DNA from 4 places in the Rhodococcus sp. ACT016 genome. Region 3 is predicted to be linked to each of the others. Evidence: riboswitches for the same ligand, from Rfam matches in the RefSeq annotation. Region 3 holds a riboswitch; each other region holds the start of a gene.
The links. A riboswitch is a leader RNA that binds a small molecule or an ion and turns the genes downstream of it on or off. The one in region 3 is predicted to bind cobalamin.
Positions count from the first base shown of each region.

Region 1 (7,180 bases), 2.9 Mb from region 3:
CTCTTCCTCGACGCACTCGCCCACGGCCAGGCCGACCAGGACTGGTCCGCGATCACCGAGGCCACCCGCCGTCGGGCCGGACTGGGTGAGCAACCCGGCCGGTGACGTCGACTCCGACGTCAGACCAGCAGGACCCCGACGAGGGCGATTGTCGCCACCCAGACCGTCGATGCCGCGGCGAGGATGAAGGGCCTGATGCCGACCTTCTTGATCGTCGCGACACGAACGCCGGCACCCAGAGCGAACATCGCGGCCGTCAACAGGGCCGTCTGCATCCAACTCGCGACCGAAAGCACGCCCGCCGGAACGACTCCCGTTGAACGGATCGCGACGAACACCAGGAACGCGACGACGAAGAACGGCACCAGCGGCGGGCGCTTGGAAGTGGTGCTCTGCTCGACGGTGCGGCGGCGCTGCTTCACGCTCAGGACGGCCATCACCGGGGCGAGCATGAGAACGCGGGCCAGCTTGACGATCGTCGCGACGGTGAGTGCGGTACCACCGATGATTCCGCCGGCGGCGACCACCTGGGCAACCTCGTGGATCGATCCTCCGGCCCACAGCCCCGCTTCGGTTTCGTCGAACCCGAGTGCGTTCGAGATCAGCGGGATGGCCGGGATCATCAAGGTACCGAAGATCACGACCAGCGCCACGGCGGTGAGGACCTCTTCCTCCTCCGCCTCGACGACACCGTCCGCGGCGGCGACCGCGGCGGCGCCGCAGATCGAGAATCCGCAGGCGATGAGGACTCGTTGGGTCCAGGAGAGCCCCAGCAGGCTGCCCACGAACATGGTTCCGACGATACCGAGAACGACGATGGCCACGACCATGGCGATCACGCCCCACCCGAGTCCCAGGATGTCGCTCAGGACGAGTTGCAAACCGAGCAGCGCGATTCCGACGCGGAGGAGCTTCTTGGAGGTGAAGGTGATTCCGGGGCCGAAGCTGGAGGGCAGCACGACCAGGTTGGCGACCAGCGCACCCACCACGATCGCGACCAGGAGCGGGCTCAGTGTCGGGACGAAGTGCCTGATGCCCATCGCGACGGCGGCGACACCGGCCGACAGCGCGACACCCGGCAGGTAGGCGCCGATGCCGTCCAGTCGCGCCGCCGCGGACGGGGGCGTGGGTGCAGCTGTCAGTTCGTCTTGTGCGACGGGTCCGGATTTCACACGACAACGATCCTCGAACGATTGTTTGGTCGGTAGGGGCCGTTTGAGCAATGCCTCATATCGAATTGATATGTCCGTTGTGTCCGCCTTACACTCGGTGCATGTCACCACGGTCGCTCGACTACGCCGCCCTCGAGTTGTTGGTCAATGTCGGCGATTGCGGAAGTCTCAGCGCTGCGAGCCGCCTCGTGGGAATGGCTCAGCCCAACGCGAGTCGCTGCATCAAACAACTGGAGCGCCGGTTCGGGATGACGCTGCTGCGTCGCAGCACCACCGGATCGGTCCTCACGCCGAGTGGAACCGTGGTGGCCTACTGGGCTCGAAAGATCCTGGACGACACCGACAAACTGCTCGAGATCGTCGACGGGCTGCGGGAGGAGCGGGTGCGTGGGCTCCGGGTGAGCGCCAGCATGACGGTCGCGGAGCATCTGATGCCTTTGTGGTTGGGGCGTTTTCGTCAGTCGCACCCGGGATTGACGATCCACCTGGAGGTGCAGAACTCGCTGCGCGTGTTCGAGCAGATCGCCGACGGCTCGTGCGAGCTGGGGTTCGTCGAGTCGCCGACGATTCCGAAGCAGCTCGAGAGCGTTCCCGTGGCACGGGATCGTCTGGTGGTCGTCGTCCATCCCGGCCATCCGTGGGTGACGCGCGCCCGACCGGTCACCGCGTCCGAGCTGGCCATGACACCGTTGGTCGTGCGCGAGCCGGGTTCGGGCACGCGGACGACGCTTGATCTCGCGCTCGAACCCTATCCGCGTTCCGCCCCGCTCCTGGAACTCGGCAGTTCCGGTGCGATCCGGACCAGCGTCCTGGCGGGGGTGGGACCGGCCGTGCTGAGCACGCTCGCCGTTGCGGACAGCGTCGCCTCCGGTGCCCTCGTCGTGGTCGAAGTGGCCGGGCTCGAACTGGAACGGACCCTGCGCGCCGTGTGGAGCGCCCAGGGTCCGCTGCATCCTGCCGCGGACGAGTTGGTCCGGCTGGCACGCGATTTCGGAAGATCCGACTCCTAGATCTCGGCGCGCACCACCTGCGCGGCCTCGACGAGGTTGCGCAGCGACGCCTCGACCTCGACCGGGCCACGGGTCTTGAGACCGCAGTCGGGATTGACCCACAGGCGCTCGGAGGGGACGGCCTTCAGTGCTGCCCGCAGCGACGCGGCGATCTCGTCGACCGACGGCACCCGGGGCGAGTGGATGTCGTAGACGCCGGGGCCGACACCGAGGTCGAAGCCGACGGCATTGAGGTCGTCGAGCACCTCCATGTGCGAGCGCGCAGCCTCGATGGAGGTCACGTCCGCGTCCAGTCCGGCGATGGCTCCGATGACCTCGCCGAACTCCGAGTAGCACAGGTGGGTGTGGATCGACGTCGTGTCCGCGATGCCCGCCGTCGCCAGCCGGAAGGCGCCCACCGCCCAGTCCAGGTAGGCGGCCTGGTCGGCCTTGCGGAGCGGCAGCAACTCGCGCAACGCAGGCTCGTCCACCTGGATCACCTTGGTGCCGGCCGCTTCCAGGTCGAGGGTCTCGTCACGAATCGCGAGGGCGACCTGGTCGGCGGATTCCGCGAGTGGCTGGTCGTCGCGCACGAACGACCATGCCAGGATCGTGACGGGCCCGGTGAGCATGCCCTTGACCGGCTTGTCGGTCAGAGACTGTGCGTACGAGATCCAATCGACCGTCATCGGCGTGCGGCGGCGCACATCGCCGAAGAGGATCGGCGGGCGGACGCAGCGGCTGCCGTACGACTGCACCCAGCCGTTCGCGGTCGCGAAGAACCCGTCGAGCTGCTCCGCGAAGTACTGGACCATGTCGTTGCGTTCCGGCTCGCCGTGTACCAGCACGTCCAGGCCCAACTTCTCCTGCAGTGCAACGACGTCGGCGATCTCGCCACGCATGCGTCGCTCGTACTCGGCCTGATCGATCTCGCCCTTGCGCAGGGCGGCGCGTGCCACGCGGATGGCCGTGGTCTGCGGGTACGAACCGATCGTCGTGGTCGGCAACTGCGGCAGGGACAGTTCGGCCGCCTGTACGACGCGACGGTCCGCCGCCGGGATGCGCTCGCGGTCGGTCGCAGTGAGGGCCGCGAGGCGGCCCCGGATGGCGTCGTCGTGCAGGCGCGGGTCGGCGGCGCGGGTTGCCGCCGCGGCACCGGCCTCGGTGAGTTCGTCGGCGATCGCGTCGCGCCCCGCTCGCAGCGCCGTGGCGAGTGTGGCGACCTCGCGGATCTTCTCGGAACCGAACGCCAGCCACGAGCCCAGCGCGCGGTCGAGTCCGTCCTCGCCCTCGAGCGTGTAGGGAACGTGCAGCAACGAGCACGACGTGGACACGGCCACCGATCCCGTTCGTTCCCTGAGGGTTTCGAGATCATCCAAGGACCCGTCGAGGTCGTTGCGCCAGATGTTCCGGCCGTCGACGACACCCGCGACGATGTGCTTGCGCTCGATTCCCGGTGTCGCGACGACCGAATCGAGCGAGCCCGCGACCAGGTCGACGGCGATGCCCTCGACCCCGGTCTCCACGAGCATCGGCAGTGCCGGGCCGAGATCACCGAAGTACGACGCGACGAGGATCGCGGGGCGATGCGTCAGAGCGGCGAGTCGGTCGTACACCGAGCGGGCGGCGGCCAGTTCGGTGGAGGTGCGGTCGGCGACCAGCGCCGGTTCGTCGATCTGGACCCAGTCGACGCCCTTGTCGGCCAGACGACCCAGCAGGTCCGCGTACAGCGGAACCAGCTCGTCGAGTCGATCCAGCGGGGATCCGTTCTCGAACTTCGACAGCAGCAGGAAGGTCACGGGTCCGATGACGACCGGGCGCGCCGGGACGTCGAGCGCGCGTGCCTCGTCGATCTCGCCGAGCACCTTCGCCGGGTGCAGCGTGAACGCGGTCGCCGAGGTGATCTCGGGGACCAGGTAGTGGTAGTTGGTGTCGAACCACTTCGTCATCTCGAGCGGTGTCACCTGGGCGGTGCCGCGGGCCGCCGCGAAGTACCGATCCAGGTCGTTCTCGATTCCGGCGACCCGCTCGGGCAGCGCGCCGAGCATGACGGCGGTGTCGAGCATCTGGTCGTAGTACGAGAAGGTGTTGACCGGGACCGAGTCGATACCGGCGTCGACCAGTTCGGTCCACGTCTGCCGACGCAGATCCTTCCCGACCGACTCGAGTGCGGCGGCGTCGACGTTCCCGGCCCAATAGGACTCGACGGCCTTCTTCAGTTCGCGACGGGGCCCGATGCGCGGGGAGCCCAACACGGTTGCGGTGAAAGCGGATGTCACGGTGTTCTCCAGTTGCTCACAGCGTGGATGGTCACCGCCGGCAGACGAGAACAGAACGAGCCCCTGGTGTGCGCCCGCCAGCGGGCAGCACGAAATACCGAGCATCGCCCATCTCGCCTTTTCCACGAGGCGGTGGACCGTCGGACACGGCGTGCCCGACACAGTCGGCAGGTCTTCGGACTCGTGGGCGCTCGGGCGGGCTCGCACCCGCCGGAACCTACTGGCCGTCGCTTCCCAGACCTGTCGGTCCAGTGCGTGTGACGGTGGTCGTTCCCACTCACCGCTGCGGGACAGTCCCGGATTTCCACCGGGTTCCCTCTCACACCCGGCGGCCTCACGACCACGGGTGCTTCGACGCCGGGCGGCGGTCTTCGGGGCTCCTCACGACCGCGCCAGGCGAACCAGCTGCACCGTCCAGCATAAGCCCTCGGGAAAGCACAATCGGGCGGGCCCGACCGGGCCCGCCCGATCGAAGACGGAGCGGTTGGTTCGAATGCTGGATCTTACGGATTCGAATCCGAAGTGAGCCAAGCATTTCCGAACAGCATGATGCCGTCCGCGCTCGGCGTGATGCCGTGTGCGGTCTTGCTCCACGGGATGAAGTACTTGCCCGCGCCCATCACCATCATCGGGTTGGTCGCGTTCACGAGGGTCTGGATCTCCTCGAGAACCTTGCTGCGGTCGTCGTCGCTCGACGCGGTCTGCAGCTTGCCGAGCAGGGCATCCATCTCCGGGTTCTGGTACCCGAGGACGTTGGACGTCGACGTGCTGGCGAGGTTGCCGTACATGCGCATGAACGGGGACTCGTCGAGGACGTTGAATCCGGACTCGCCCAGATCGAAATCGTGCTTGACGTACATCATCTTGACCAGATCGTTGATGCCGGTGTTGTAGACGATGTCGACGGTGAAGCCGACCGCCTGCAGCATCGACTGGATCGCCAGCGCCCGACGCTGTGCGCCGGGTTCGTTGAGACCGGCGTAGGTGAGCTTGCCGTCGTAGCCGTCGGCCTTCGCCTCGGCGACCAACTTCTCGGCCTTCGCTGGATCGAACGTCTGTCCCGCCACGTCGCCGTGCCACTGCGACCACGACTGGAACATGTCGGTGCCGGGCATGCCGAATCCGCCCTCACCGCGCTCGTCGAACGTCTCCGGGTTCAGTGCCGCGACGATGGCGTCGCGGACCCGGGGATCGGACGCCGCCCGGCCCTCACGCTGGTTCAGGGCCTGCACGCTGCCCATGCTGACCGTGTAGACGTAGCCGACGTCGCCGGCTTCCAGTGCGTTGTGGACGATGTCGGCGGCACGCAGGTAAGCGGCCTGGATGCCGCCGGTGTGCAGGGCGTCGAGCTTGGCCTGCTCGCCCACGATGGCCGGGAACCGGAGCTTGTCGAGGTGCGGCTTGCCGTTCCAGTAGCCGGGGTTGGCTGCGAGGACGAGTTCGTCCTGCGACGCGAACTTCTCGACGGTGAACGGGCCCGCACCGATCGGGGTGAAGGTGCCCGACGCCGTCGACGACGGGGCCACGATCATGCCCGGGCCGGTGGTGAACAGGATCGGGAACTCGTTCCACGGCTGCTTCAGCGTGAACACGACCGTCGACGGATCCGGCGAGGCGACGTCGGCAACCGACACCGTCCACACCTGGGTGTGGGTGCCCTTCTTCTCGAGGTAGTGGTTGATGCTCCACTGCACCGCCGCGGCGTCCACCGGCGTGCCGTCGCTGAACTTCGCCCCGTCCCGCAGTTTCAGCGTCCAGACGGTGTTGTCCGCGTTCGGGGTCAGTGACTGGGCCAGTTGCGGTTGGTACGCCTTCGAGGCCGTGTCGTAGCGCATCAGCAGGTCGTAGATTGCCGCCATCTCGCTGCCACCGGTCGCACCGCCGTCCTGCCGATCCGCCGGATCGAGGCTGCTCACACCGTTGTACGTCGCATAGGACAGCGTGCCGCCCGAGGTCGGCTCGCCCCCATCGGACTGGTCACCGACCAGACCCGTCGTGACCTCGGAGGCGTCGGTCGCCGAACCCGAGCTTTCCGCACACGCGGCCAGGAGCGTCGTGACGGTGGCCAGCGCGGTCAACACGGTGCCGGCCCGCACCAGGGACGATCGCTTCATTCGAACCTTCTTCCGTTCAGAGACAGTCGAATCCGGAGTGAGAACTAGGGCGCCATCGCCCGCCCGTCGCGGAATCCCGACGGATCGTGGCGGCCGGCGACGCCGTGCTCGAACATTCCCCAACCCTCGTCGCCGCCACACGTCGCGCGGGCGATGTGTTCGACGGTCCCGTGCGGAATCCTCGGGGCGAGAGCGGGATCGGTGAGGTCGTAGAGGCTCGACGCGCTCCAGCCTCGGCCTCGCCACTGCCCGTGGTTCCATTCCGGGTCGCTGCCGTAGCCGGATCCGATCTGCAGTACGACGAAGCCGCGTGGCTCGATGTCGACCACCAGCGGCTCGCCTGCCGGCGTCGTGAGGTGGATTCGCACCGACTCCGGGGTGCGGGTTCCGCTGCGGTAGGCGATCTCGAATCGCGGCCAGCCGAGCTGTTCGACGCGGCCGTCGGCGAAGGTTCGTGTGGCGTGGTTGAGGGTGCGATGCCCGTCCGGGCCCTCCTGCGCGATGATCATCAGGGCGTAGTCGTCGAAGCGCAGCGGCACGTACGCCCACCAGAATCCGCCGACGGGTTCGTCGGCCATCCGGCCGAGGGGTTCGCGCTCACCGACGGGCCGGATGCCCCACGACCG
Region 1 is NZ_JBEAET010000001.1:473,371-480,550, forward strand. It holds gene ACQ5DX_RS02245 (NAD(P)-dependent oxidoreductase) at 1-105, shown strand, start outside; gene ACQ5DX_RS02250 (YeiH family protein) at 120-1,172, opposite strand; gene ACQ5DX_RS02255 (LysR family transcriptional regulator) at 1,274-2,182, shown strand; gene metE (5-methyltetrahydropteroyltriglutamate--homocysteine S-methyltransferase) at 2,179-4,440, opposite strand; cobalamin riboswitch at 4,610-4,758, opposite strand; gene ACQ5DX_RS02265 (ABC transporter substrate-binding protein) at 4,944-6,554, opposite strand; gene ACQ5DX_RS02270 (hypothetical protein) at 6,599-7,180, opposite strand, start outside.
Region 1: it holds a riboswitch for cobalamin, as region 3 does, so the genes downstream of both, metE (5-methyltetrahydropteroyltriglutamate--homocysteine S-methyltransferase) here and ACQ5DX_RS15335 (ABC transporter substrate-binding protein) in region 3, are expected to answer to the same signal.

Region 2 (7,180 bases), 3.0 Mb from region 3:
CGACGACCGGCCGGCCCTCGACGAGGTGCTCGTCCACGAACCGCCCGACGCGGTCGGCGCGCAGTTCGGCGTACCAGGTGTTGTCCGGGTACACCGCGACGACCGGTGCCTGCGAGCACGGGAACATGCATCCGGTCTGGGTGACGAGGACGTCGTCGTCACCCAGTCCGCGCGCCTCGAGCGCGGCGTCCAGGGCCGCTGCGGTTTCCGGGCCGCCCCGGGCGGAGCAGCGCGGGCCCCGGCACACCAGCACGTGGCGGGCGAAGCCCGGCACCTCGTCCCAAGCGGGGGAGGTGAGCGGTGCAGTGGTGGTGCGGGCGGGCGCGGTCGGGCCCGTCAGCGCCGCGTCCAGCAGATCGGTGTAGGTCGCGGTGTCGGACAGCGGTGCCGCCAGCCGAACGTCCGGGGCGCCGGTTCCGTACTCGCGCAACCAGTGTCCGATCACACGGCGGAACCACGCGTCGATCTTGCGGTCGAGCACGGTCTGCGCGCTGACCACGACGACCTCGGTTGCGCCGGCGGCGGCCGCCTCGTCGAGGACGACCGCGATCGTCGGTCCGGATCCGCCGAGCACCGCGGTGCGGAAGACGGTGTCCGGGTGGCGCTTCCGCAGCGCGTCGAGTGCGCCGCCGAGTTGGTCGCGGGGGTCGTCACCGCGGTCGGTGGGCGCGGTGAGGATCACCCATCGACCAGATCGGATCGTGTTCATGACAAAGACCTTTCGGCGTCCTCGGCAGCGGCGCTGCACAGCACCACCATCGGACGCCCGGTTCGGGGATGTGGCTGCACGATCGCGTCGAGCCCGTAGACGTCGGCGAGCAGTTGCTCGGTGAGGACGGCCTCGGGTGCGCCCTCGGTGACGACGCGGCCGCGGTGAAGGACCACCAGGTGGTCGCAGTACATCGCCGCCAGGTTCAGGTCGTGCATCGCGGCCACGGTGGTGAGGCCGCGTCGGCGGATCAGGTCGAGGAGCTCGATCGACGCGGAGACGTCGAGGTGGTTGGTGGGCTCGTCGAGCAACAACACGCAGGGACGCTGCGCGAAGGCCCGTGCGAGTTGCGTCTTCTGCTTCTCGCCGCCGGACAGGCTCTGCCACAATCGGTGTCGTAGCTCGGTGATGCCCGCCATGGTGAGGCTCTCAGTGACCACGTCGGCGGTGCCGACGGCGGCCGGGCGGGCCCACCCGCCCCGGTGCGGGATCACCCCGAGTTCGACGATCTGCTCCACCGTCAGTTCCAGTTCGGTGGCCGAATGCTGTTCCACCAGTGCCACGGTCCGCGCGAACTCGCGCCGACGCATCTCCGCGGCGGGCTGGTCGTCGATCACCACGCGCCCACTGTCGGGGCGCGTGAGACGGGCGACCGCCGACAGCAGCGACGTCTTGCCGGAGCCGTTCGGGCCGATCAGCCCGGTGAACCGCCTCGACGGCGCACGGCAGGACACGGCGTCGAGGATCGTGGCGCCGCCCACCGACCAGGTGAGGTCCTCGACGCGGACCTCGGGGGAGTGGTGGCTCATCCGCGGGCTCCTCGGCGCCGGAGCAGCAGCACGAACACCGGCACCCCGACGACCGCGGTGACGATGCTGATCGGCAGCTCGCGACCCGGCATGATGGTGCGCGCCGCGATGTCGGCCCACACCAGCAACACGGCCCCCACGAGCGCGACAACCGGAAGTAGGCGAGCGTGCAACGGGCCGACGAGCATTCGCGCGGCGTGCGGCACCACGAGGCCGACGAATCCGATCACGCCGGCCTGCGCGACGAGGGCCGCGGTGCACAACGACGCCACTCCGTACAGCACCCAGCGGGATCGCTCGACGTGGGTGCCCAGGCTCGTGGCCGCACGCTCGCCGAACGCGAACGAGTCAAGTACCCGGCTGTGCGCGAGCATCACGGCGGTGGTCACCGCCACGACGGCGGCGATCATGACGAGACCGGACCACCGCACCCCCGCGACCGATCCGAGCGTCCACTGCAGGACGCGGTGTGCGGCGTCCCGGTCACCCAGCAGAACCAGCGCCGACGTCACGGCCGCCGCGAACTGGCCGACCGCGATCCCGGCGAGGACGAGACGTCCGGGCATGAGGGTTCCGGAACGGGACGTCGAGATGAGGAACACCAGCAGCAGGCTCGCCAGCGCGGCGAGGAACGCCGCCGCCGACACCGCACTCATGCCGAACAGACCGACCGTCCCGACCCCGGCGGTCAGCGCGAGGACCGCGCCGAGCGACGCGCCGCCCGACATGCCCAGCAGATACGGATCGGCGAGCGCATTGCCGGTCAGGGACTGCAGCACGGCACCGCACAGCGCCAGGCCGGCCCCGACGAGCGCCGCTGCGAGCACCCGCGGCATCCGCAGGTCGACCACGATGTGCGTGGTCAGCAGATCGGTGCCGGGGCCGATGCCGAGCCGTCCGGCGATCGATTCGACCACGGTGCCGATCGACAGGTCGGCCGCACCGATCGCGACGCCGGCCGCGCAGCTCACCACGAGCAGCGCGGCCAGCGCCACCGACCACCCGGTGGCGGTCGTCGCGGCCACCCGGGTGGGAACCCGGGTCGTCACGCTCATCCCCGGCCGCCGCCCAACTGATCATTGACCAGTGCCGCGCCCTCGATCAGGCGCGGGCCCGGGGTGCTCGCCGAGAACGGCACCACGACGAAGGCGTTGTCACGCACGGCCTTCAGATCCTTCAGCGCCGGATCGTTGCGGAGGTACTCCTTCTTGGCCTCGGCCGTGTCCCACGACGCGTCGGCCAGGACGATCACGTCCGGGTTCGCCTTCAGCACCGTCTCCCAGCTGCCGTCGGCCCACGCGCCGTCGAGCCCGGCGAAGACGTTGGTGCCGCCGACCGCGTCGATGATCAGCTGCGGGCCGCCGGCATTGCCTCCGACGTACGGGGTGTCGGTGTTGCTGTCGTACCAGAAGATGCTCTTGCCCTTCGCCAGCGCGGCCGACTCGATGCCGGCGAGCGTCTCGCGCATCTGCGAGACCACACCGTCGGCCTCGGATTCCCGGCCGAACAGGGTGCCGTAGTCGGTGATCTCCGTGGCGATCGAATCCCACGCGACCGGCGGACGCTTCGACTTGTCCTTGCAGCCGAAGGGCGAGACGTAGGTGGCGATGCCGAGTTCGTCGAACGACTCCTGCGAGCCGACGGCCTTCTCGTCGAACGCGCTCGAGTACGACGCGAACACCAGGTCCGGCTTGGTCTCGAGCAGTGCCTCGCGGCTGGGGTAGTCCTTCTCGTCCAGCGCCGGAACCTGCGCGTACGCCGCCTGCCACTGCGGGGCGACGGTGTCGTCGAGGTAGGCCGTACCGACCATCTGGCCCTGTGCACCGATCGACAGCGCCGACTCGGTGGCGCCCTGGTTGAGGGTGACGGCTCGCTCGGCCGGACCGTCGAGCGTGACGGTGCGGCCGCAGTTCTGCAGGGAGATCGACGCGGTGCCGTCCCCGGAATTCGACGACCCGCCACACGCGGTGAGGGTCAGTGCGGCAGCGACGGATAGCGCCGCGGAGGAGATGACTCGGCGAGAAACACGCGAACGAACTCGCGATGAAACAGGGGTGCGCAAAGCAACCCGCCTTCCATGACTCGTGGAAAACGTGCAGGTCTGCGTCACGGCCGGTCTCCTGGCTCGGCAGGGATAGCCGCCGACTACGCCTTCCCGGATGCGGATGCATCCAGTGGCTGGGGTCGAACCCCGAGTAGTCGACGTACCTGCCCACAGTGGCGAGTACCGCGCCGGTTTCCACCGGACTTCCCGTTCGCCGTGACGACAACGTGAGGATAGACGACGGACTACGCCGCGCTGTCCGCCTTGTCCGCTTCCCGGCCGCGCGGCATCAGGGCCGACGACACGGTCAGCAGCACCGCGACACCGACGATGCCGACGAAGACGAGGTGGATCGCCCCGGCGAGGTCGGTCGGATCGGGTTCGGCGGCGTCGCCGACGCGCGCGTTGACGAGCGCGCCGAACACGGCGACGCCGACGGCGCTGCCGATCGAGCGGGCGAACATGTTGGTCGATGTCACGACGCCGCGCTCGCTCCAATCGACACTGGACTGCGCCGCGATGAGCGTCGGGGTGGCGATCAGGCCCATGCCCGAGCCGATCACGAAGCACGTCGCGCCCACCTGCCACACCGGTGAGCTCTCCGCGAGCAGCAACAGCAGCGCCGACCCGGCCAGCACGAGCAGGCTGCCGAGCAGCGCGGTCGAGCGGAACCCGATCCGCAGATAAAGCCGACCCGCCTGCGACGCGGCGATGGGCCAGCCGATCGTGAGCACCGCGAGCGCGAAGCCCGCGACGAGGGCGCCGGTGCCGAGGACACCCTGGACGAACGTCGGGACGTACGACGTCAGGCCCATCAGGATCGCGCCGACCGACAGCGACGCGAGGCTGCTCGCGACGAGCACCCGGCGCGTCAACATGTGCAGCGGCAGGATCGGATCGGCGGCCCGCCGTTCGACGAGGAGGAACCCGAGCAGCAGCAGCGCGCCGACCACGAAGACACCGATTCCGGCGGGGGACGCCCAGGCCCACGCCTGCCCGCCCTCGAGCAGCCCGAGGATCATCAGTGCGGCGCCGCCGGTGAGCAGGACCGCGCCGGCGTAGTCGATCCGTTGCCGCCGGACGGTGGCCTGCTCCGCGAACTTGCGGTGCAGCATCCACGCGGCGAGCGCGCACAGGGGCAGGTTCACCAGGAAGATCCACCGCCACGACAGGTACTCGGAGAACAAGCCGCCGAGGGTCGGGCCCAGCACCGCCGAGACGCCCCACACGCTGGCGATGTAGCCCTGCACCTTGGCGCGCTCGGCGACGGTATAGATGTCGCCGGCGATCGTCAGGCTCATCGGCTGGACCGCGCCGGCGCCCAGGCCCTGGACCGCCCGGAACACGATCAGCGCCGGCATGCTCCACGCGATGCCGCACAGCAGCGATCCGACCGCGAACAGCGCGATGCCCAGCATCATGATCGGCTTGCGCCCGAACGTGTCGGCGAGCTTGCCGTAGATCGGCACCGAGACAGCCTGCGCCAGCAGGTAGATCGAGAACAGCCAGGGGAACTGGGTGAAACCGCCCAGGTCGCCGACGATCGTGAGCACCGCGGTCGCGATGATCGTGCTGTCGAGCGCGACCAGCGACGTGCTGAGCATCAGTGACAACAGGATCGGGCCGCGTTCGGACCGCAGTCCCACCGAATTCGTGACCGTGTCGGTCGTCATCCACCCTCCAGCCGATCGATCGTCGAGTCCGAAACAAAGCTAACGATCTTCGGTGGGGGCGTATTCCCGGCGATCGTGCACGTGCTGTGGGGTGCGCCGATTCGCCGGACCGATAGGGTAGCCACGTGCGTCCTTCACTCGACTCCTACACCCATCTGGCCGGCGGCAAGGTCCGCGATCTCTACACGATCGACGACGAGCACCTGCTGCTGGTCGCGAGTGACCGGATCTCGGCCTACGACCACGTGCTGTCCACCCCGATCCCGGACAAGGGTCGGGTGCTCACCGCGATGAGCGTGTTCTTCTTCGAGAAGCTCGGCGGTAACCACCACCTCGCCGGCGACCCGCTCGACGAGCGCATCCCCGAGGAGGTGCTCGGTCGCGCGCTGGTCGTCCGCAAGCTGAACATGGTGCCGGTCGAGTGCGTGGCCCGCGGCTACCTCACCGGATCCGGGCTGGCGGACTACCAGCGCACCGGCGCGGTGTGCGGCGTCGCGCTGCCGGAGGGGCTCGTCGAGGCCAGCCAGCTGCCCGATCCGATCTTCACCCCGGCCAGCAAGGCGGAGCTCGGCGACCACGACGAGAACATCGACTTCCAGGCCGTCGTCGACAAGGTCGGTCAGGACCTCGCAGTCAAGCTGCGGGACGACACCCTCGACATCTACTTCCGTGCCGCGAGCTTCGCCCGGGAACGCGGAATCATCCTCGCAGACACCAAGTTCGAGTTCGGGCTGGACTCCGAGAACAACCTGGTCCTCGCGGACGAGGTGCTGACGCCGGACTCGTCGCGGTACTGGCCGGCCGACGGCTACGAGCCCGGCAAGGTGCAGCCGAGCTTCGACAAGCAGTTCGTGCGCAACTGGCTCACCAGCCCGGCGTCCGGTTGGGACCGCGCGTCGGACACCCCGCCGCCGCCGCTGCCGCAGGACATCGTGGACGCGACCCGTGCCCGCTACATCGAGGCGTACGAGCGCATCTCGGGCCTGTCGTTCGAGGATTGGGTGGGCTGAGATGAAAGCGCTGACTCCGCCTGTCGCCAAGCGGGTGCCGTTCGAGCGCATCCATCACGGGGAGACGTTCGTCGACCACTACGAGTGGCTGCGGGACAAGGAGGATCCCGAGGTCATCGAGTACCTCGAGGCGGAGAACGCGTACACCGCTCAGCAGCTCGAGCACCTGGATTCGTTGCGCGAGAAGCTCTTCCAGGAGATCAAGACGCGCACGCAGGAAACCGACATGTCGGTGCCGACGCGGCTCGGGGACTGGTGGTACTACTCCCGCACGGTCGAGGGCAAGCAGTACGGGGTCCACTGCCGGTGCCCGATCGCCGGGCCCGACGACTGGACCCCGCCGGAGTTGTCCGCGGACGTCGCGATCGAGGGCGAGCAGGTTCTGCTCGACGGCAACGCGGAGGCCGAGGGACACGAGTTCTTCTCGCTCGGGGCGTTCTCGGTGAGCCGCGACGGGACGCTGCTGGCGTACTCGGTGGACGTGATCGGCGACGAGCGGTACACGATGCGGTTCAAGGACCTCGGCACCGGCGACCTGCTGGTCGACGAGATCCCCAACACCGCGCCCGGCGCGACGTGGGCGATCGACCACCGGCACGTCTTCTACCTGACGGTGGACGAGTCGTGGCGGCCGGACACAGTGTGGCGGCACAAGCTCGGGACCGCCCAGACCGAGGACGTTCAGGTCTTCCACGAGCCCGACGAACGCTACTGGGTGTCGGTCGGGTCCACGCGCAGCGAGAAGTACCTGATGATCTGGCTCGGCTCCAAGGTCACCACCGAGGGCTGGATCCTCGAGTCGGCGGATCCCGAGGGCGACTTCCGGGTGATCCTGCCGCGCCGTGAGGGCGTCGAGTACGCGGCCGAGCACGCCGTGATCGCGGGCCAGGACCGGTTCCTCATCCTGCACAACGACGTCGTCGACGGCGAGAAGG
Region 2 is NZ_JBEAET010000001.1:341,429-348,608, forward strand. It holds gene ACQ5DX_RS01625 ((2Fe-2S) ferredoxin domain-containing protein) at 1-709, opposite strand, end outside; gene ACQ5DX_RS01630 (ABC transporter ATP-binding protein) at 706-1,518, opposite strand; gene ACQ5DX_RS01635 (FecCD family ABC transporter permease) at 1,515-2,573, opposite strand; gene ACQ5DX_RS01640 (ABC transporter substrate-binding protein) at 2,570-3,529, opposite strand; cobalamin riboswitch at 3,612-3,796, opposite strand; gene ACQ5DX_RS01645 (MDR family MFS transporter) at 3,808-5,235, opposite strand; gene ACQ5DX_RS01650 (phosphoribosylaminoimidazolesuccinocarboxamide synthase) at 5,361-6,245, shown strand; gene ACQ5DX_RS01655 (S9 family peptidase) at 6,247-7,180, shown strand, end outside.
Region 2: it holds a riboswitch for cobalamin, as region 3 does, so the genes downstream of both, ACQ5DX_RS01640 (ABC transporter substrate-binding protein) here and ACQ5DX_RS15335 (ABC transporter substrate-binding protein) in region 3, are expected to answer to the same signal.

Region 3 (7,180 bases):
CGCCGCACGTGCCGCCGGCCCCGAAGACCGAGAAGCAGCAGGCCGGCGGCGGGCAGCGTCCGGGTCGCCGCGGCGGCGGGCAAGGTGGGCAGGCGCAGCGTCAGGGGCAGGCCCGCGGTCGTGGTCCGCGCCCCGAGGGCGCGGGTGCCGCGGCCGGTGGCGGTCGCCGCCGCTCGGGTGGACGCCCGGGTTCGGCCGGCGGCAATGGGACCGGGTCCGGCGGATCGACGGGCGGTGGCTCACGCCGCCGCCGCGGCTGAGGCTCCCCCTTCACACCGGCGCCAGGCCCTGGACCCCTGGCGCCGGACGGCGGTCACGCTGTGTCAGTGCATCCGCTCCTGATACAGCCGATCGATCAGGGCATGCGCGAAGCCCTGCGGTAGTTCCTCCGTCTCGAAGAGCAGCCGGTAGACGATCGGTGCGACGACCACGTCGAGGATGTCGTCTGCCGCGGGCGTGAACTCGCCCCGGTCCCGACCCCGGGAGAGGATGATCTCGAGGCGTTCGCGCGTGTACTGGCCTCCGCGGAATCCGCTCTGACAGTCCGGGCCCCCTGAGACCATGTCGCGCAAGAACTCTCGGCCAGTCGCCGACCCTGTCTCCTCGGCGTACTGAGCCGCCCACGCGGTCAGGTCTCCCTGCACCGAGCCGGTGTCCGGTGGCCCTTCCGGGCGCAGTCGTGCGACCGCCACATCCGCGAGCAGCTGGTTCAAGTCGCCCCATCGCCGATAGATCGTCGACGGCGCTACCCCCGCCAGCTCCGCGATCCGGGGCACCGTGATGTCCCCCCGATAGTGCTCCGCCTGAAGCGTGCGCACGGCGGCATGTACTGCCGTTTGGATGCGGACGGCTCGTCCGCCCGGGCGTGGATTGGGAGTCGCTGCCACCACACCACCCTAACGCAAAGATTTTGCAGTAGGGACTCGCCGGAAGTACCGTTTCCGCAGTTTCGCAAAATCTTCGCGTTAATGGATCCGGCTGGCCTGCTCGAACGGGCCGGCATCGAGTGTCCGGAAGGGAATGGGACGCCTTGACGTCGACTCCGACCGCGCCACGTCGGCGCCGCAGCGCACTGACACCCCGAGTCGCATTCTGGCTGCAGGCGTCGGTCTTGGCCGTCGTCATGGGAGGGTCGAGCGCACCGACCCCTCTCTATCCCGTCTATCAGGCGATGTGGGGTTTCTCCCCGATCACCCTGACGGTTGCGTTCGCCGTGTACGCGCTCGCGTTGTTGGCGGCTCTTCTGACAGTCGGGGCGCTGTCAGACCACCTCGGACGTCGGCCGGTGCTGCTCGCAGCCCTGCTGGTCGAGGTGGTCGCAATGGTCGTCTTCGCCGTGGCCGACAGTGCGACTGCGCTGATCGCCGCACGTGTCGTTCAGGGACTGGCGACGGGCGCGGCCCTGGGGTCGCTCGGCGCCTATCTCATCGAGCTCGAACCCCGAAACCGACCGGGGCTGGGCACAGTGATCAACAGCGCCGGCCCGATTCTGGGCCTGGCCGTCGGCGCCGTGGCCTCCAGCATCATCATCACAATCGCACCGGGTTCGATACACGCGGTCTATGTCGTGATCCTCGGGCTCCTCGTCTTGCAGATCGTCGGCACCGCGATCACCCCGGAGACGGTCCGCCCGGCGCCCGGTGCGCTCGCATCGCTGCGTCCTCGTGTGCACTTGCCGCAGTCGGCCCGCCGCGCAGCGATGTGGGTCCTGCCCGCGGCCGTCAGCACCTGGGCGCTCGGCGGACTGATCCTCTCCCTCGGCCCGATCGTCGTGCGATCGATGGCGGGTTCGGGTTCGGCGATGCTGGGCGGGCTCATCGTCGCCGCCCTGGCGGGCACCGGCGGGGTCGCGGTCCTCCTCGTCGGCTCGTGGGCGCCCCGCAGGCTGCTCACCCTCGGGATGGTCACTTTGCTGATCGGCATGGCCACGACCATGATTGCCGTCGGCGTCGGTTCGTTGCCGCTGTACTTCGCGGCCACCGTGGTCGCCGGCGTCGGTTTCGGCGCCGGCTTCCTCGGCGTGCTGCGCACCCTGATGCCGCTTGCCGCCGCCCACGAAAGGGCGGGATTACTCTCGGCCATCTACGTCGTCAGCTATCTCGCGATGAGCGTGCCCGCTGTCGTCGCCGGCCGACTCGTCACCGTTGTCGGACTGAATTCCACGCTGCTCGGCTACGCGGCGGCGATCATGGTCCTGGTTGTCTTCGTCCTGGCCGGGCTTCTGCGCACGCCGCGGTCCGCCGCTGACCGAGGTCTGTCCAGCGACAAGATTCGTCGGTCCACCCCGAATCACGTTCCGGCTCCGCGGCGAGCGGATACTGGAAGCGCCGACATCAACATTCGGGACGGCACCGACGCCATCGAACTACGCCCCCTCGGCCGTGGCCCGATGGATACCGACCGGATCACCGCCCCCGGAACGGAGTGACGCGATGGCCCCGAACATCAGGATCGAAGCGGTCGTCGACCACGAATATCGCGTCCACATCGACGACCGTGGGGACTCCGTCGAGTCCGAGATCATCGTCCACCCCGACGTCCTCGCCGATCTCGGATTCACGCCCGCCGACGAACAACTGGTCGTGCACCACACGGCGGCCTTCCTTGCCGAACACCAGCCCGTCGTCGACTTCCCCACGCTCGTCTACCTCGACGAAGTCGCCGCCGCCTACCGCGACTACCCCGAACAACTCCGCCTCCGGTTCGATCGACGAGACGGTCACGAGGGGTAGGTGCTTCTGTCAGAAGCGCTCCCAGTGGATCGCGTCGGCCAGGTTCCGACGGTTCCGCCAGCCGAAGCGCTCGAGATCGGGAACCTCCTGGAACTTGTCGACTTTGCCGACGCACAGCCACGCGATCGGCCGCACCGGCGCCGGGATACCGAGCAGCTCGGTGAGGTACTCCTCCTCGTAGAACGACACCCAGCCGACGCCGATGTTCTCGGCCGCCGCGGCGAGCCACAGGTTCTGGATCGCGAGTACGGCCGAGAACAGTCCGGTGTCGTCGATCGTGTGCCGGCCGAGGATGTTCTGGCCGCCGCGCGACGGGTCGTAGGTGACGACGATGCCCGTGCCGCTCTCGCGAATTCCCTCGATCTTGATGGGGTCGAACGTCTTCCGGCGATCCTCGGGTAGCGAGTCGGCGAATGCCTTGCGGCGCCCGGCCACGTGCTGGGCGAACGCGTCGAGGGTGTCGGGGTTGCGCACGACGATGAAGTCCCACGGCTGGGTGTTGCCGACGCTCGGCGCCGCGTGCGCCGCGCCGAGCACACGCTCCAGGGTGCCGTCCGGGATCAGTTCGCCGCTGAACTCGGCGCGGACGTCACGGCGTCGGCGGATGGCTTCGTACACGGAAACGAGAGATTCGGTCACCACTCCACGGTAGCCGCCGGGGATCGGCGGCCTGCAGGGATCCGATCAGGCGTCGACGGTGTAGCGGTGCACGCCCATCATCGTGTCGGACTCGAGGCCCTCCGCCTCGGGCTCGGCGCACGCTTCGAGCAACGCGTCGATCGACTCGGGGTCCAGGTCGGTGCCGATGACGACGAGTTCCGTGCGACGGCCCTCGCCCGGATTCCACTTCTGCGGATGGAACGCGATGTGGTCGCCCACCACCTGCAGCAGATACTTCTGCTGGTGCCCACGGACACCGAAGTACACGTACCCCTTGATCCGGTAGATACCGGCGGGCTGCTTCTCCAGGAACCGGACGAGCCGGCGCGGGTGCATCGGCAGCTCCGACGTGAACGTCATGCTCTGGTACATCGTGTGGAAGTGGTCGTCGTGGTCCCCGCCACACTCCGTACACGTGTCGTCGGCCACCGCGAACAGCTCGTCGAACGTCAACTGCTCACCGGGCTGCGCTTCACGCCGCGGCGTCCGGTCGAACAGCAGCCCCGGATCGACCCGCCCCTGCACCGTCGAGACCACCGCGGCTCGGGGATTGATCCGGCAGACGTCGCTCAGGAGGGTGTCGTGGTCGTCCTCACCGATGCGGTCGGTCTTGTTCAGCACCACCAGGTCCGCGATCGCGATGTGCTGGTCGAGTTCGGGATGGCGTTGCCGACTGGCCTGGTACTCGGCGCCGTCGACCAGCATGACCAGCCCGCCGTAGGTGATGTACTGGTTCTCGCTGCCGAGGACGAGCCGAATCATGTTGCGCGGCTCCGCGAGCCCACTCGCCTCGACGACGATGACGTCGATCTCCGACGTCCGGTGCGCGAGCCGGTTCAGCATGTCGTCCATGTCGCTGACGTCGACTGCGCAGCACATGCACCCGTTGCTGAGCGCCATCATCGAGTCGACCTGGCCGGCGACCATCATCGAGTCGATGTTCACCGAACCGAAGTCGTTGACGATCACACCGATACGGGTGCCCCCGTTGTTGCGCAGCAGGTAGTTGAGCAGGGTCGTCTTCCCGGAACCGAGGAACCCGGCAACCACCACGACGGGGATCGACCGCGGACTCCGCTTCTTCGCCACCCCGACCTCCGTACCGCCGACAACACCGACCGGCAATCGTACTAGGTTCGCGCCTCGGACATTTCGGGCGATTTCTCCGGTTCGAAACCGGCATGCAAGAATGCCCCGGTCAGGTGATGACGAACGAGGAAGCCGGTGCGAAACCGGCGCGGTCCCGCCACTGTAATCGGGGAGCGACCCTCCACCCAGCCACGGCTCACACGCCGGAAGGCCGGGGGGAAGCGACGATCCGAGAGCCAGGAGACTCCCGTCATCGCAACCTCCTATTCGGGGCGGATTTCCCCGAGAGAGGTGGCCAGTCCACCATGCTGTTCGCTGCATCGTCACCACGGTTCTCCGCGTCGCGCCTCGACGAGTTCACCTGGGACAACTCTCTCCACATCCGCGCCTGACGCCCCATCGCTTCGCGGCGCACCAGCGCCGCCTCGTCAGGCTGATCTCGTTCGCCGGTGCGCTGCCCCGCTCGTCGTCGGCATACCCGAGAGCGAGTCGAGCCGAAGACCAACCGTCCCGCTCACCCGTGGAGAACCCATGTCCCAACGGTCCCTGACCGCCCTGCTGGCTGCCGTCGCCGCGGCAGGTCTCACGCTCACCGCGTGCTCGTCCGACACGTCGAGCGCCGACGCCGCCGTCGACGCGCGCGGGTGCATCACCGACTTCGACGCGAACACCGACTACTTCCCGGACAAGTCGACCCTGCTCGACGCGAAGAACTTCACCGTCGACTACCACGGCAGCTACCAGGTGCTGACCGTCAACCAGCCGTTCCCGGGCGCCTCGCCCGAGTCGTACGTGCTGGTCAAGTGCGGTGCGCCGGAGCCGGAACTGACCGGCGACCTGGCCGCGGCGCCGAAGATCACGACGCCGATCCAGAGCCTGTACTCGGCGTCCACGACGCACCTGCCGCTCATCACCGAGCTCGGCCAGCTCGATGTCCTCACCGGTGTCGCGAACGCGGCCAACGTGAACGGTGAAGACATTCGTGCCCGCATCGCGGAGGGCAAGATCGCCGAGTACGCGTCGGGCAAGACCGTCAACGTCGAGAAGGTCGTCGCGGCGAACCCCGACGTCCTGATGACGCAGGGCACCGACGACCCGTCGTACGTCAAGCTGCGCGCGGCCGGCATCCCGGTGGTCGCCAACGCCGAGTACCTCGAGAACACCGCTCTCGGCCGCGCCGAGTGGGTCAAGATGATGGCGGCGCTGACGGGCACCGAGGCGCAGGCGGGCACGCTGTACGACCAGATCCGCAGCGACTACGAGAAGGTTGCCGCCACCGCCGCGTCCGCCGAGAAGAAGCCGGTCCTGAACGGCACCATGTACCAGGGCACGTGGTACATGCCCGCCGGCGGTAGCTACGTGGGCCAGATGCTGCGTGACGCCGGCGCGACCTATCCGTGGGAGAGCGACCCTGCGACCGGCAGCCTCCAGCTGAACTTCGAGACCGTCTACGCACAGAACGGCACCGCGCCGCTGTGGCTCGTGATGAGCAACTGGCCCACCACCGGCGACGCGGTCGCCGAGGACCAGCGCTACGGACAGCTGACCGCCGTCAAGGACGGCCAGGTCTGGTCCGGCACCAAGGACATGGGCCCCACCGGCGGCAACAACTTCTACCAGTTGGGTGTGCTGCGCCCGGACCTGATCCTCGGTGACCTGGTCGCGATCGTGCACCCGGAGCTGGCCCCGAACCACGAGTTCGCGTTCTACCGGCCGGTTCCGCAGGCATGACGACGCTCCTGACCCGCCCGCCCGCCTCGGACACCGGGGCCGCGGGCGGGCGGGACGCCGCCCCGACCCCGCGGGTCCTCTCGCGCCGGGCGGCACTGGTCCTGGTCGGACTGGCGGCCGCAATCGTGGTGCTGTTCCTGCTCGCGCTGGCTCTCGGTCCGGTCCGCGTCCCGCTCGCCGACACCGTCCGCGTCGTTCTCGGCGCCCAGCCGTCCGATCCCCGCTGGCAGGTCGTCGTCCACGAGCTACGGCTGCCGCGGGCGCTGACCGCGGTGTTGGTGGGTGCCGCCCTGGGCGTTGCGGGCCTGCAGATGCAGACCCTGTTCCGCAACGCGCTCGCCGACCCCTACGTGCTCGGTGCCAGTTCCGGGGCGAGTCTCGGTGTGGCGCTCGTGGTCATCACGGCCGGGACCGCGGGCTCCGCGTCGTTCACCGCCGGACTCGCCGGCATGGGACGCGCCGGCGTCGTGCTGGCCGCCGCGGGCGGTGCCGCGATCGTGTTGCTGTTCGTGCTGATGCTGTCGCGCTGGGTGCGCTCGTCGGTGACGCTGCTGCTGGTGGGCGTCATGGTCGGTTCCGCGACCACCGCGATCGTGAGCGTGCTGCTCGTGTACGCGGATCCCGTTCGAGCCCAGTTGTTCCTGCTGTGGGGTCTCGGCAGCTTCGCCTCCACGACCTGGTCCGACCTGGCGCTCATGGCACCGATCGTGCTGGCCGCCGTCGCGGTCGCACTGGCCACCGTGCGCCCGCTCAATGCCCTGCTCCTCGGCGAGGGCTACGCCCGCACGATGGGCATCGATGTGCGCCGGGCACGGTTGATCACCCTGCTCACGGCGTCACTGCTCGCCGGGGTGACCACCGCGTTCTGCGGCCCGATCGGATTCCTCGGCCTGGCCGTCCCACACCTGGCTCGGCTGGCCGTCGGCACATCGGATCACCGCACGCTCATGCCGACGGTGATGCTGATG
Region 3 is NZ_JBEAET010000001.1:3,333,848-3,341,027, forward strand. It holds gene ACQ5DX_RS15305 (DEAD/DEAH box helicase) at 1-260, shown strand, start outside; gene ACQ5DX_RS15310 (TetR/AcrR family transcriptional regulator C-terminal ligand-binding domain-containing protein) at 324-818, opposite strand; gene ACQ5DX_RS15315 (MFS transporter) at 1,031-2,428, shown strand; gene ACQ5DX_RS15320 (hypothetical protein) at 2,433-2,732, shown strand; gene bluB (5,6-dimethylbenzimidazole synthase) at 2,742-3,371, opposite strand; gene ACQ5DX_RS15330 (CobW family GTP-binding protein) at 3,417-4,481, opposite strand; cobalamin riboswitch at 4,552-4,748, shown strand; gene ACQ5DX_RS15335 (ABC transporter substrate-binding protein) at 5,013-6,212, shown strand; gene ACQ5DX_RS15340 (FecCD family ABC transporter permease) at 6,209-7,180, shown strand, end outside.

Region 4 (7,180 bases), 2.9 Mb from region 3:
CCACCGCAATCCTGATGACGACGACCGCGGCCAACCTGATCGCCGACGGACTCCATCGGCTCCGCGCAGTGAAGGGACGACGATGACCGCCCAGACCACAGTGCTGTCGGAAGAGGCGGTGACGGCGGTATCCGATCTCACGGTCACGTACTCCGACGGCCGCCGCGCGCTTCGCTCGGTGTCTCTCGCGGTCAACCCCGGCGAGACCGTCGCCGTCATCGGGGAGAGCGGGTGCGGCAAGAGCACCCTGATCAAGGCCCTGCTCGGATTGCTTCCGGCGGACGCGTCGGTGGACGGCTCGATTCGCATCGACGGGTGCGACGTCACCACCGCATCCGAGGCGCAACTGCGCGAGATCCGCGGCAGCCGAGTGGGATACGTCGCGCAGGACGCCTACGGCGGGCTCGATCCGCTCATGAGAATCGGTGCGAACATCGAGGAGGCCTGGCGGTCGAAGTCGCGCCCGGTCCCGCGCGGCGCGGCAGCGCAGCGGCTCGCGGCACTCGACGTCGCGGACAGCGCACGGCGGGTTCGGGATTGGCCCCACACGTGGTCCGGTGGAATGCAGCAGCGCGCGGGCATCGCCGCGGCGACGGCGCTCGGGCCGGCGCTCGTGGTGGCCGACGAACCCACGTCCGCGCTGGACACCGGCACCGCCGAGACGGTGCTGACCCGACTGGTCGCGGAGTCCCGGAGCCTGTTGATCGTCAGCCACGACCTACCGCTCGTGGCGAAGTTCGCCGACCGCATCTACGTCCTGCAGGACGGCAGAATCGTCGAGCACGGCGACGCGGAGCGCATTCTCACGGCGCCTCGCGATCCGTACACGCTCGCGCTGATCCGCGCCCACGATCCGCTCGTCGACGCGCCGGGGACGGCACCCGTCGGCGAGGTCGTCCTGGACGTCGAAGCCGTCGGCCACCGTTACGGCACCAGGCAGGTGGTGCCGACGACCTCGCTGCAGGTTCGTCGCGGCGAGATCCTCGGTATCCGCGGACCTTCCGGATCGGGCAAGAGCACCCTGCTCCGGATCCTGGCGGGACTGGAGAGGGCCGGCAGCGGCACCGTCACGTGGTCGGGTGCGCCCGCCCCCGCATCCGGGTCGGTCCAGTTGGTGTTTCAGGACGCGGTGGGCAGCCTCGATCCACGCTGGCCCATCTGGAAATCGGTCGTGGAGCCGGTCCGGTTGCGGGGCGCGCGAGGCCGCGCCGCCGCGACGTCGGCGCTGCACCGACTCGGGCTCGAAACGGTGCCCCTGCAGGCCCGGCCGTCCGCCCTGTCCGGTGGCCAGTGCCAACGGGTCGCGCTCGCCCGGGCACTCGTGTCCGGCGCCCGGCTGGTGCTGGCCGACGAGCCCACCGCGGCACTCGACCCGACGGTGGGCCGGCAGGTCCTGGAGGCGCTGCGAGATCTCGCCGACTCCGGCACGGCCGTCGTGATGGTCAGTCACGACGACCGCGCGCTGGAATCAGTGTGTGACCGCATCCTGACGCTGGGCCAGTAGCGGACGCAACCGCGTGGCCACCCGCTCGAGGATCGGTTCCCACTGTGCCGCTGTGAGGTGGACCGGTTGGACATGGCACAGCAGATCGGTGGCGAACGGAAGGCCGGCGTCGTCCCGGAGGCCGGCGGCAATCGTCTCGGCCGATCCGTGATAGACGTGACCGCGGTCCAGATAGTCGGTGGCACTGAACCCTTCGGGGAAGCGTCCGGTCCGGACACCCCTGTCCACCCAGTCGGTCACTCCCCCCTCGAGCAGCACCCGCGCAGATGCGGTGTCGTCGGTGCAGACCACCGGGCGGGACAGCCCGACCCGCGGATTCGTGGCACGCCGCGTGTATTCGGCCAGCATTCGCGCCGAGACCGCGTCGTCGGGACCCTGGGGCGACGAACTGCGGCCGGAGAGCACCCCCGCCCCCAGTTCGGCGGCCAGCTCCATCCCGGATCTCGACGCGGTCCCGAGCCAGATCCGGTCGCGAAGTCCACACCCGTCGGGCACGATCCGCCCACCCTCGAACAGTTCGATCAGGGTCTCGACCGTCCGCCGCAGATCGTCGCGGCGCGTGTCGTGGTCCCTGCCGAAGCGGCGGGCGGTCGCCGGGTCGGCGCCGGCGCCGAGCCCCAGTTCGAGCCGTCCGCCGCTGAGCGCGTCCACCGTCGTCGCGTCCTCGGCCAGCCGGATCGGATCCTCGAGCGAGGCCACCACGACGGCAGTGCCCAGTCGGATGCGCTCGGTCCGCTCGGCGACCGCAGCGAGCAGCACGAGAGGGGACGGCGAGTGCCCCCGTTGCACTCCGAAATGATGCTGGGCGATCCAGAACGAGTCGAACCCCAGTTCTTCGGCGCGGCAGGCCAGTTCGATGGTGTCACGCAGTTCCTCGCGCGAGCTGCGCGGTCCGGCGCAGTGGCTGATCACTCCGATGCGGGTCATGCGAAATCCTTCCCGGGACGGTGCGGCTACGCCGCTCGGGTGACGTAGCCCAGGTTGGTGAGGACCTCACTGGTCGCGCGCGCGAAGTTCAGGGTGATGAAATGCAGGCACGGCGCACCCTCGGCAATCAGCCGCTCCGCCATCTCCGTCGCGACCTCGATCCCGATCTCGCGCACCGCCGCCCGATCCTCCTCCGGACCGTCACCCGCGGCACGACGCAACCGCTCCTCGAGCTCGACCGGCAGACGCGAACCCGACAACTCGAGACTGCGCCGCGCCGACCGCAACGACGTGATCGGCATGACCTCCGGAATGATCGGCTTCGCACCCTGCTCCGAGTCGTACGCCACCACCCGATCCCGCAACCGCAGATAGTCCTCGACATCGAAGAACATCTGGGTGATGGAGTACTCGGCGCCCGCACGCAGCTTCTGCACCAGGTACTTGGTGTCGTGCTCGAGATCCGGCGCCCGGTAGTGCCCCTCCGGGAATGACGCGACACCGACGTGGAAGTCGCCCATATCGCGCACGAGCCGCACGAGCTCTTCCGCGTATTCGACGCCGTCGGGATGCTTGACCCACTCCCCCAACGGGTCCCCGGGCGGATCTCCACGCAACACCAGGACGTTGGAGATCCCGCGGTCCGCGTAGGCACCGCACATCGCACGGAGTTCGTCGATGCTGTGGCCGACGGCCGTGAGATGCGCGACCGGCAGCAGCGTGGTCTCCTCCGCAATCTGACCGGTCACCCGAACCGTCCGATCCCGCGTCGACCCGCCCGCGCCGTACGTCATCGACACGAACGCCGGATCCAGCCGCTCGAACGCTCGGACGGCGCGCCACAGCCGCGCCTCGGCGGCCTCGTCGCGGGGCGGCGAGAACTCGACCGAGAACGGAATCCGACCACTGCCGGACGAACGGATACGGTCCACGATCGAAGGGGTCCGGGTCACCCAACCCGCGCTACTGCGTCCCCGAACGGCATCGGGAGTCGTCTTCTCTCTGATCAATTCAGTTCCCTTGGTGAGTGATTCGGGGCCGGGCCCCGGCCGACGGCCAGCACCCCGAGGGGTGCGGGCCGTCGTGTGGGGCCGGGCCAGGGTCAGGCCTTGGGCAGCAGGCCCCAGTTCTCCAGCCCGTCGTACAGCGGGAAGTCCTGCGCCAGCTTCGACACCCGCGCACGCAACGCCGGCACGTCCGCGCCGGCACCCTGGGCGAGGGCGGTCGCGATGATGTCCGCGACCTCGGTGAACTCCGCGTCCCCGAAACCACGCGTGGCCAGCGCCGGCGTACCGATCCGCAGACCCGACGGGTTCATCGGCGGACGCGGATCGAACGGCACCGCATTGCGGTTGACCGTGATCCCGATCTCGTGCAGCAGATCCTCACCCTGCTGACCGTCGAGCTGCGAATGCCGCAGATCCACCAACACCAGATGCACGTCCGTGCCACCGGTGAGCACGGAGATGCCGTTGCCGGCGACGTCCGCGCCGCCGAGCCGCTCGGCCAGGATCCGCGCCCCGGCGAGCGTGCGTTCCTGACGGGCCTTGAACTCCGCGGTACCGGCGATCTTCATCGCCACGGCCTTCGCGGCGATCGCGTGCATCAGCGGCCCACCCTGCTGGCCCGGGAACACCGACGAGTTCAGCTTCTTCGCCCACTCCTGCTTCGCCAGGATCATGCCCGAACGCGGGCCACCGAGCGTCTTGTGGACCGTGGTGGAGACAACGTCCGCGTGCGGCACCGGCGACGGGTGCAGACCCGCGGCCACCAGACCGGCGAAGTGCGCCATGTCGACCCACAACTTCGCGCCGATCTCGTCGGCGATCGACCGGAACGCCGCGAAATCGAGGTGACGCGGGTACGCCGACCAGCCGGCGATCAGCACCTGCGGGCGCTCCCGCAGCGCGGTCTCACGCACCTGGTCCATGTCGACCACATGGGTGTCCTCCCGGACACCGTACGAGGCGACCTCGTACAGCTTGCCCGAGAAGTTCAGCTTCATCCCGTGCGTGAGGTGCCCGCCGTGGGCGAGGTCCATGCCCATCAGCTTCTCGCCCGGGTTCATCAGCGCCATCAGCACCGCGGCGTTGGCCTGCGCACCCGCGTGCGGCTGCACGTTCGCGAACTCGGCGCCGAAGACCTCCTTCGCGCGGTTACGGGCCAGATCCTCGACCACGTCGACGTACTCGCAGCCGCCGTAGTAGCGGCGACCCGGGTAACCCTCGGCGTACTTGTTGGTCAGCACGCTGCCCTGGGCCTCGAGCACCGCGCGGGGAACGAAGTTCTCCGACGCGATCATCTCCAGGGTGTCACGCTGACGCGACAACTCACCCGCCATCGCGGTAGCGACCTCGGGGTCCAGTTCGGCGAGGGACGCGGTGTTCACCCGGGCGCCGGCGTCGGGAGTGCGCATGTGATTGGTACTCATGGTGATTCGTGGGTCTTTCCGATCGATCCGAGAGGCCGCCCACGGCTGCGCCCACCCCCGAAGCCCCTGAATCGCGCGCTGACCGCGCATCGTGATGCCACGAGGGTACGCACACCCAATCCTCGAGGCGGCACACCGCCGGATGCGGCGCATCCGGCACAGTGGGCAGGTCTTCGGACTCGCAAGCGCCCACGTCGTCCGACGTGGAACCTACTGGCCGTCGCTTCCGGGCTCGAACTGGTTCTGGCCCAGCGCTGGTGACGACGGTCGTTCCTGCTAACCGCTGCGGGACAGTCCCGGACTTTCACCGGGTTCCCTCTTCGTGCCTCGCGGCACTTCGACGCCGACCGACGACCTTCGGGGCTCCAAATGGTCGAGCCGGCGAACCAACTGCGCCCGCCAGTCTAATAGAGATTCTGCGACGCTAGTCACCGATATGCGAAGCCGTCAGTGGAGTTTTGATGCCACAAGGCTTTTGGACCGCGAATGGCCACGGACAGCTCGATCGGCACCCGCCCCGCCGCGATGTGGCGAACCTCACGTTTGAATGCTGAGAGGTGCCGGTCCCACCCCTTCTATGGTGCAGTCTGGCGAACGCGAAGTGGATGTATCGCCGACGGCTCGTACAGCACCAGTGGCACTCGAAACGAAGGACACCACATGGAATTCGATCAGATCGTCGCCGTCTTCACCGCAATGGGCGATTTCGGCAACCTGCTCTCCGGCGTCGGCACCATGCTCGCAGGCGTGGTCGCATTCGGCGGCTCGGTTGCACAAGTTGCGGGCTCGGTTGCAGGTCTGTCTGCCTGACAGGAAGCCCCCACCACGTGTGGCGGGTAGGTCGACGGCACCCGCCACACGTGACCCGTGCACGACGAGATGGACCCTCAGGCGATGAGGCTGTGTGCAGTGGTGCGCAGTGTCCAACCCGGGGCGCGGTGATGCACGGTGGTGGCCGTCAACGGAGGAATGTCGATGCGCCAGAACGCTTCGGCAGGAGCGTTCAATGTGCACAACACGACTGCGCGCACGACAGCGGGGTGGGTGACGGCGGCGATTCGCTCGCCGCGGCCGCGTAGGGCAGCCATCCACGTGCCGACACGGTCGACGAGATCGGTGACCGCCTCGCCGCCGTGCGAGCGTTCGCCGGGGTCGGTCAGCCACGCCATGAGTTGGTCGGGGGCGACCGCGTCCATCGCTTGGCCGGCCCAGGCGCCGCAGTCCAGGTCGCGCAGCGCGGGCTCGGTGACGCCGGTCAGCCCCAGCGCACGGGCAGTCTGCACGGTTCGTGCCTCCGGCGCCTGGTAGACGCAACTCGGTTCGATGCCGGGCAGTCCGTCGACCTTCGCGACGGCCCTCGACCCGAGCAGGTTGAGAGGTTCGTCGGTCGGGAATCGGGCGGCCTGCATGGCATCCGTGAACGCGTGTGTGATCAGGGTGAGCCGAGTGACCGCGCTCATGCCGCCACGACCGACTTCTGGGCACCCGGTGCGATCGCACGGTCACCGAGCAACCCTGGCGCGCGCCCGGCGAATCCGACACCGACGACCGTCCACGTAGCCACGAGCACTCCTTACCCAGGAGGGGATTGCGCGCCCCTCGACCGACGGAAAGCAGCGGCGTCCGAGCCCTGACTCACACTCACAGAGAATGCTCACAGTGGCGCGACCGTTCCGGACTTTCACCGGATTCCACGGATCACCGCTCGCGCAACGATACGAGACAGCAAACGCACAGGTCAAACACCTCTTTCGCGGGCGGGTGCAGAGGTCACCCCGTCGACGAATGTCGAGATTGCCGGGTGGATCCTCGTCCCATGAATGCGATCGCGGCAACGCTGTTGCGATGGGATCGTCAAACGAGTCGGCCGATTCGGCAGGATCCCGGTGCGGCGGCGGCTACCGTTATCGTGTTCCGCTTCCGCATGTAAGCCGACGAGTAGGACCTGTCATGACGGGCACACCACACGCGCACCCCGAACGACACACCCACGAACACAGTCACGGCGGCGTCACTCATACGCACGGGCATACCGACCACGTGCACGAACACACCGAGCACGAACATGAGCACACCCATGACGGACACACGCACACGCATCCCCATGTGCACCAACGTGGCTTGGAGGACGACCACGCCCACGACCACGGTCCGGAGTAGGGAGCAACTGCGGATCGTTGCCGATCGGTCCTCGACGCCTCGGGCCTGCACCGTGATCACGGTGCAGGCCCGAGGCGTCGAATGTGATTGTGTGACTAGCCCTCGCGGCGGCGTCCGACGGTGATGCCGAAGGCCAGGATCGCGCCGAGCAGAGCGGC
Region 4 is NZ_JBEAET010000001.1:451,955-459,134, reverse strand. It holds gene ACQ5DX_RS02195 (ABC transporter permease) at 1-86, shown strand, start outside; gene ACQ5DX_RS02190 (ABC transporter ATP-binding protein) at 83-1,504, shown strand; gene ACQ5DX_RS02185 (LLM class flavin-dependent oxidoreductase) at 1,469-2,431, opposite strand; gene metF (methylenetetrahydrofolate reductase [NAD(P)H]) at 2,458-3,384, opposite strand; gene glyA (serine hydroxymethyltransferase) at 3,534-4,862, opposite strand; cobalamin riboswitch at 5,010-5,236, opposite strand; gene ACQ5DX_RS02170 (hypothetical protein) at 5,523-5,672, shown strand; gene ACQ5DX_RS02165 (histidine phosphatase family protein) at 5,750-6,322, opposite strand; gene ACQ5DX_RS02160 (MFS transporter) at 7,118-7,180, opposite strand, start outside.
Region 4: it holds a riboswitch for cobalamin, as region 3 does, so the genes downstream of both, glyA (serine hydroxymethyltransferase) here and ACQ5DX_RS15335 (ABC transporter substrate-binding protein) in region 3, are expected to answer to the same signal.